2 regions of the Isoptericola sp. NPDC055063 genome follow, and region 2 is predicted to be linked to the other one. Evidence: riboswitches for the same ligand, from Rfam matches in the RefSeq annotation. Region 2 holds a riboswitch; the other holds the start of a gene.
The links. A riboswitch is a leader RNA that binds a small molecule or an ion and turns the genes downstream of it on or off. The one in region 2 is predicted to bind S-adenosylmethionine.
Positions count from the first base shown of each region.

Region 1: linked by a shared signal. The riboswitch ahead of ACWF41_RS20705 (methylenetetrahydrofolate reductase) and the one ahead of ACWF41_RS07105 (aminotransferase class V-fold PLP-dependent enzyme) in region 2 are both predicted to bind S-adenosylmethionine.

Region 1 is NZ_JBSGUW010000022.1:3,158-6,549, forward strand. Features, by position in the region: gene ACWF41_RS20695 (hypothetical protein) at 1-310, shown strand, start outside; gene ACWF41_RS20700 (NADP-dependent oxidoreductase) at 869-1,759, shown strand; SAM riboswitch class I at 1,840-1,946, shown strand; gene ACWF41_RS20705 (methylenetetrahydrofolate reductase) at 1,952-2,974, shown strand; gene metE (5-methyltetrahydropteroyltriglutamate--homocysteine S-methyltransferase) at 3,003-3,392, shown strand, end outside.
Region 2 is NZ_JBSGUW010000004.1:305,150-308,541, reverse strand. Features, by position in the region: gene ACWF41_RS07115 (protein kinase domain-containing protein) at 1-643, opposite strand, end outside; gene ACWF41_RS07110 (RNA polymerase sigma factor) at 643-1,311, opposite strand; SAM riboswitch class IV at 1,398-1,514, shown strand; gene ACWF41_RS07105 (aminotransferase class V-fold PLP-dependent enzyme) at 1,549-2,988, shown strand; gene ACWF41_RS07100 (CsbD family protein) at 3,072-3,245, opposite strand; gene ACWF41_RS07095 (hypothetical protein) at 3,342-3,392, opposite strand, start outside.

The DNA of each region.
Region 1 (3,392 bases), on a different contig from region 2:
CCCCACGCGTGCGGCCGCACTCTCGCGCGCCCTCGAGGTCGCGATCTCCCTGGAGGACGACGAGCGGGCCCTGGAGGCGCAGCTCAACGCCCTGAGCGAGGTCTCCGCGCTCGGCCTCGTGCCCCGGGACGTGCTCGCTCGAGTCATCGCCAGCAGAGCATGGGACGAACGCTGGGCCACCGCCTTCGTCGAGGGTCTGCGGGAGGACCTGGCCGTCGCCCCCGACGACGATCCGTCGAGGACGGCCTGGCACACGGCACGCCCCTCGAGCGCGGCCGACCGCGCGACCGATCGGCCCGCATCCCGGTGACGTCCTCAACCGCTGCCTCGCCGTCGTCATCGGGAGCCACCGCACACCCGCCTGGTCGCTCGGCCCCGCCCGCGAGGCCGCGCACGCCGGGACCTGGGACGCCGTCGTCGCCGCGTCGCTGCCCTCGGCGGCGCGGTTCCGACCCGTCACCGACTCCAGCATCCACTCCTCCTGCGTTTACGAGTCCTCGGACGGCGACGCCCTGTACGTCTCGGCCGTCCTGCCCTGGCTGATGGTCTGGAGCGGCCGGGGGCACCGCTTCCTCGATGCGCCCCCGCCCTGGGTCCGAGGGCTGACCGACGTCGGTATCTCCTTCCTCGACTCCTCCGCGGCCCGGACGCTCAGCCCGTATGCCGACGCGGACGCCGGCCGCCGCCTCACCTGACCTCGAGGTCCTGTTCGAGTGGACCGAGGGATCCGACGGCCCGGACGCGTCGACCCTCGTCGACCCCTGGCACCCCCGACGGACGGCGAGACCAGGGACGCGCGCCGCGACGCTGGCCACCCGAGCCCGCGCGGGGGACGATCGACCCACCGGAGGAGGACGACGTGCGCGCGATGGTGTTCGAGAGGTTCGGCGGCCCGCAGGTGCTGCACCCGGCGGAGGTGCCGGCGCCGCAGCCCGGGCCGGGGCAGGTGCGCGTCCGCGTGGAGGCGGCGGCGGTCAACGGCTGGGACGTGAAGTCCCGCGCCGGGACGACGGGCTCGCCGGAGCCGACCGCACCGGTCGTGCTCGGCCTCGAGGTCGCGGGGGTGGTGGACACGCTCGGCGACGGCGCGACCGGCGTCGCGCCGGGCGACCGGGTGGTGGGCTTCGCCGTCGGCGGCGGCTACGCGGAGCTCGCCCTCACAAGAGTCTTCGCGCGCGTCCCCGATGGCCTCGCCGCGACCGACGCCGTCACGCTCCCCGTGGCGGCGGAAACCGCGACGCGCGTGCTGCGCCTGCTCGGCGCGCGGGCGGGCGAGACGCTGCTGGTGCACGGGGCGTCGGGCGCGGTGGGCGCGCTGGCCACCCAGCTCGCGGTGCGCCGCGGCGCCCGCGTGATCGGGACGGCGTCCGCGCGGAATCAGGACCGCGTCGCCGCGCTCGGCGCGACGCCGACCACGTACGGCGCGGGCCTGGTCGAGCGCGTCCGGTCGCTCGCGCCTGACGGCGTGGACGCCGTCCTCGACACGACGGGCGCGGGCGTCCTGCCCGACTCGATCGCCCTGCGCGGCGGCACCGACCGGATCGTCACGATCGCCGACGACACCGCGGCCGACCTCGGTGTGACGGCCAGCTACAGATCCGAGCGGGACGCGGGCGAGCTCGCCGACGTCGTCGCCGCCCTCGCCCGCGGCGACCTCACCACCACCGTCGGCGCCGTGCTGCCGCTGGCCGACGCGGCCCGCGCGCACGAGCTCGTCGAGTCCGGGCACGCGGGCGGCAAGGTCGTGCTGGTGCCCTGATCAGGGGCGTCACCCCGCCGTCGTCTCATCAGTCGGTCGCGCCTTCGCCCGCATCGCGGATGGTGCGTACGATCGAGGTCCAGCCATCCAGAGCGGCCGAGAGTCCTGGCTCGACGACGCCGCAGCAACCCGTTCTCCGACGGAAGCCTCCCGAGGACGAAGGTGCTCACGCCAGGATCGATGGAGTGACGCATGGTCGCAGAGGCATCCCTTTCGCCCACCCCGGCGCTGCCGGCACGCCCGACGATCTCGTTCGAGCTCATGCCGCCGCGCCGGCCGGACGCCGCCCCCAAGTTCTGGGAGACGGCGCGCCGGCTCGTGGCCGCGCGCCCCGACTTCGTGTCCGTGACGTACGGCGCGGGCGGCGGTGACCGGGCGACCGCACGGCAGGTCGTCGCGACGCTGCTCGAAGGCACGCCCGTCCTGCCCGTGGCCCACCTGACCTGCGTGGGCGCCCACCGCGAGGACGTCTCGGCCGTCATCGACGACTTCCTCGACGCCGGCACCCGCGCCTTCCTCGCCCTGCGGGGCGACCCGCCGAAGGACCAGCCGGACTGGGCGCCGCCCGCCGACGGCGTCGCGTCCTCGATCGAGCTCGTGCAGCTGCTGCGCGAGGTCGAGGCCCGCCGCTGCGCCAGCGACCCGGGAGCGGCGCTGCGCGGCGCCGCCCGCCCGCTGACGATCGCCGTCGCGACGTTCGTCGACGGCAACGTCCAGGCGGGCACCACCCGGGCCCAGGAGGTCCGGCGCCTCAAGGAGAAGCAGGACGCGGGAGCGAGCTTCGCCATCACGCAGCTGTTCTACGAGGCCGACTCCTACACCGACTTCGTCGCCGAGGCCCGCGCGGCCGGGGTGACGATCCCGATCCTCGCCGGGCAGCTGCCCACGACCGAGCCGCGCCGGCTCCGTCGCGTCGAGGAGCTCACCGGCGTCGTCGCGCCCCGGCACCTGCTGGACGCGCTCGACGCCCTGCCGGACCCGGAGGCGCAGCACGCCTACGGGACGGCGCGCGCCGTCGAGCTCGCCCAGCGCGTGCTCGACGCCGGCGCCCCCGGCATCCACGTGTACACGTTCAACAAGTACCGTCCCGCTCTGGACCTGCTCGAGGGTGTGCACCTCGGCGGACCGGCGCCCTCCGACGACCCGTCGGACGGCGCGGACCTGGCCAGAAGGCCGTGGGTACCGAGCATCCCGACCCAGGCTCCCGCCGTCTGACACGCGGAGCCCGACCTCAGGAGTGCTCATGTCCACCACATCGACCAGCCCCACCCCCGCCGCGGCGTTTCCCGGCGGCACGATCCTCGGCTACCCACGCATCGGGCGCCGTCGCGAGCTCAAGAAGGCCGTCGAGTCGTTCTGGGCCGGGCGCACCGACGCCGTCGACCTGGAGGTCGCAGCCGGCGCGCTGCGCCGCGAGACGGCGCGCCGCCTCGTCGGCCTCGGCCTGAACGCCGACGACGGCTCCGTCCCCGGCGCGTTCTCCTTCTACGACCAGGTGCTCGACGTCGTCGCGCTGCTGGGCGCCGTCCCGGAGCGGTTCCGCGACCTGCTCGACGACGAGGACGGCTCCCTCGAGCTCGACGGCTACTTCACCGTGGCCCGCGGGCGCGGCGAGGACGCCCCGCTCGAGATG
Region 2 (3,392 bases):
ACAGGTCGGCGCGGGTGTCGACGGTGCCGGGGCCGCCCTGCTCGGGCGGCCGGAAGCCCTCCGTGCCGCCCGCGACCGTCAGCCCGGAGCTGCGCGCCAGGTCCTTGCACATGCCGAGGTCGGCCACGACGAGCCGTTCGTCGGCCCGCACGACGGACGTCGCCGCCCCGTCGGCGGGGCCGTCCGGGCTGGTGCGCAGCAGCACGTTGCCGGGGCTGAGGTCGCGGTGCACGAGCTGCGCGGCGTGCACGGCCTCGACCGCCGCCGCGAGCCCGCGCGCGACGGCCAGCACGTCGGCCGGCGACGCGGTCCAGCCCTCGGCGCGCAGCGCGTCGACGCGCTGCGCCAGCGTGCCGCGGTCGGCGTGCTCCAGCACCAGGTACGGCTGCTGCCGGTCGCTCTCGCCGATGTCGTGCACGGCCACGACGTGCGGGCTCGCGACCCGCCGCAGCGCGCGCCCCTCGGCGATGAACCGCTCGCGGATCTCCGGGTTGAGGCTGTGGTTCTCCGCGAGCACCTTGACCACGACGACGTCGTCGAGCCGCTCGTCGACGGCGCGGTGCACGGTGGCGAACGACCCCGCGCCGATCACCTCGCCCACGCGGTAGCGGCCGAGGTGCCGGTCGCCGGTCGGCCCGGCCATCAGGGCACGCCCCCGAGCGCCGCCGCCACGAGGGCGCGGCCCCGGGAGATCTGCGACTTCACGGCGGGGACGCTGCGCCCGAGCCGCTCGGCCACGTCGGCGTACGGCAGGCCCTCGATGTCCCGCAGCGTGACGGGCTCGCGGTAGAGCTCGGGCAGGGCGGCGAGCGCGTCGCGCACCGTGGCGCGGGTGGCCAGCAGCGAGCTCATCCGCTCGGAGGGGCCGACGTCGTCGTCCGGCAGGGTCGTCGTGGCCCGTTGGCGGCGCAGGTGGTCCACCACCCGGTGGCGGACGATGCCGTGCACCCACGTCGTGACGCGCGACCCGCCCGCGAACGACCGGATGGACGTGGCCACGGAGATGAGCACGTCCTGGCTGACGTCGTCGACGGCCGTCTCGTCGAGCAGCGAGCTGCGCACGAACCGCTGCACGACGCCCGACTCGTCCAGCTGCTCCACCAGCAGCTCCGTGGCGAGCGCGGAGCCGGCGGCGGCGCGGTGGCCGAGCAGGTCGAGCGCGTCGGCCGCGGCGTCGCCCGTCGTCGACCGGGCTGCGTCACGGGCTGCGTTACGGGCCGCGTAGGCGTCTCCGGCGTCGACGGCACGACCGAGCCGGTCGAGCGGGCCGTCCGCGGGCGCGCCGGAGGCGGGAACGGTGCGGTCGGGCATGCGGCCACCTTCTCACGCGACCGCATCGTGAGAAGGGCGGCCCCTCCGCTTGACCGTGTCCTGGAGCGCACGCACCATGGGCGGCAGGTCATGAGTGCCAGCGCGAAGCCCCGGCTCGCTGGCCGGCAACCCTCCTCTCGCGGCGGGGTGCCCCGGGTGACGACCTGGCCCCGCGTCGTCCGGCGCGCGGGCAAGCGCGGGGAGTCACCTCCCCGGCACCACCGAGGAGGACCACGCATGACCACTCTCGCCACCGCGCCCGCCCCGGCGCCCATCGCCCCGCCCGTGCACGACGTCGCGCCCGTCCTGCCCGTCGTGGGCGCGGACACGCTCGTCCCGCTCGTGGACGGCCGCCGGGTGCCGTACGCCAACCTCGACGTCGCGGCGTCGGCCCCGGCCCTGCAGGCCGTCGCCGACCGCGTGAACCGCGTCCTGCCGCTGTACGCCAGCGTGCACCGCGGCGCCGGCTACCTGTCGCAGGTCTCCACGGCGCTCTACGAGACCGCCCGTCGCACGATCGGCGCGTTCGTCGGCGCCCGCGACGACGACCTCACGATCGTCACCCGCAACACCACGGACTCGCTCAACCTGCTCGCGGGCTGCGTGCCCGCCGACCCGGTGACGGGCGAGCCCGGCCGCGTCCTCGTGCTCGACATCGAGCACCACGCCAACCTGCTGCCCTGGCAGCGCGTCACGGACGCCACCGTCGTGACGGGCGGGCCGTCCGTGGCCGCCACGCTCGCGGAGATCGAGGAGGAGCTGTCCGCCGGGGTGGCCACCGGCCGCCCGTACGCGCTCCTCGCCCTCACCGGCGCGTCCAACGTCACGGGCGAGGCGCTGCCGGTGGCCGACGTCGTCGCCGCGGCCCACGGGGCGGGTGCGCGGGTCGTGCTCGACGGCGCGCAGCTGGTGCCGCACCGCCGCTTCTCCCTCGCGGACACCGGCGTCGACTACGTCGCCTTCTCCGGGCACAAGACGTACGCCCCGTTCGGCGCGGGCGCCCTGGTCGGGCGGCGCGACTGGCTCGACGCCGGCACGCCCTACCTCGCGGGCGGCGGCGCCGTGCGGCGCGTGCGCACCACGAGCACCGACTGGCACGAGGGCCCCGCCCGGCACGAGGCCGGCTCGCCCAACGTCGTCGGCGCCGTGGCGCTCGCGGCCGCGTGCGAGGAGCTCGCCGCGCTGGACGCGGTGGCGGCCGTCGAGCACGAGGACGCCCTGCGCCGTCGGCTCGTGGAGGGGCTGGGCGCCGTCGACCGCGTCGAGGTCGTGCACGTGTGGGACGACGCCGTCGACCCGGTGGGCGTGGTGACGTTCACCGTCACGGGCTACGACCCGGGCCTGGTCGCCGCGTACCTGTCGGCCGAGCACGGCATCGGCGTGCGCGACGGACGGTTCTGCGCGCACCCGCTGCTCGGGCGGCTCGGGTTCGACGCCGGCGCCGTGCGCGCGTCGGTGGGCCTGGGCACCGCGGGCGAGGAGGTCGAGCGGCTCGTCGCCGCCGTCGGCGCGCTCGTCACCGAGGGCCCGCAGGCGCAGTACGACGTGGTGGACGGTCTGTGGGTCGTGGTCGACGACCCGCGGCCCGTGCCCGACGGCTCCGGTCTCGAGGGGCTGCTCGCCACCGCCGCGCTCGGCGCGGACGAGGCGTTCGGCTGCCTGCCCGACGAGCTCTGACGGGTCCCCCCGGCGCCAGGCCGGGGCCCGGGGACGACGACGGGGTGCCACCGTGCAGGTGGCACCCCGTCGCCCGCAGTCGGTCAGCCCTTGAACGCGTCCTTCGCGTCGTCCCCCGCCTGCTTGAGGTTCGCACTGGCCTGCTGGGCCTTGCCCTCGGCCTCTTTCTTCTCGTCGTCGGTGAGCTTGCCCGCTGCTTCCTTGACCTTGCCCTCGGCCTCCTCGGCGAGGTGCTTGGCCTTGTCTCCCAGTCCCATCGGGGCTCCTTCCGTCGGACGAACGACCTCGGGAATCGAACGTAGGCGGGTGCGGGTGTGCTCGCACGCGGGCGTCTCAGGGTGTGGTCCGGGTCGTCACGCGACCGCGAACGTCACGCAGAGCGCGGCGACGGTGAGGTCCAGGCC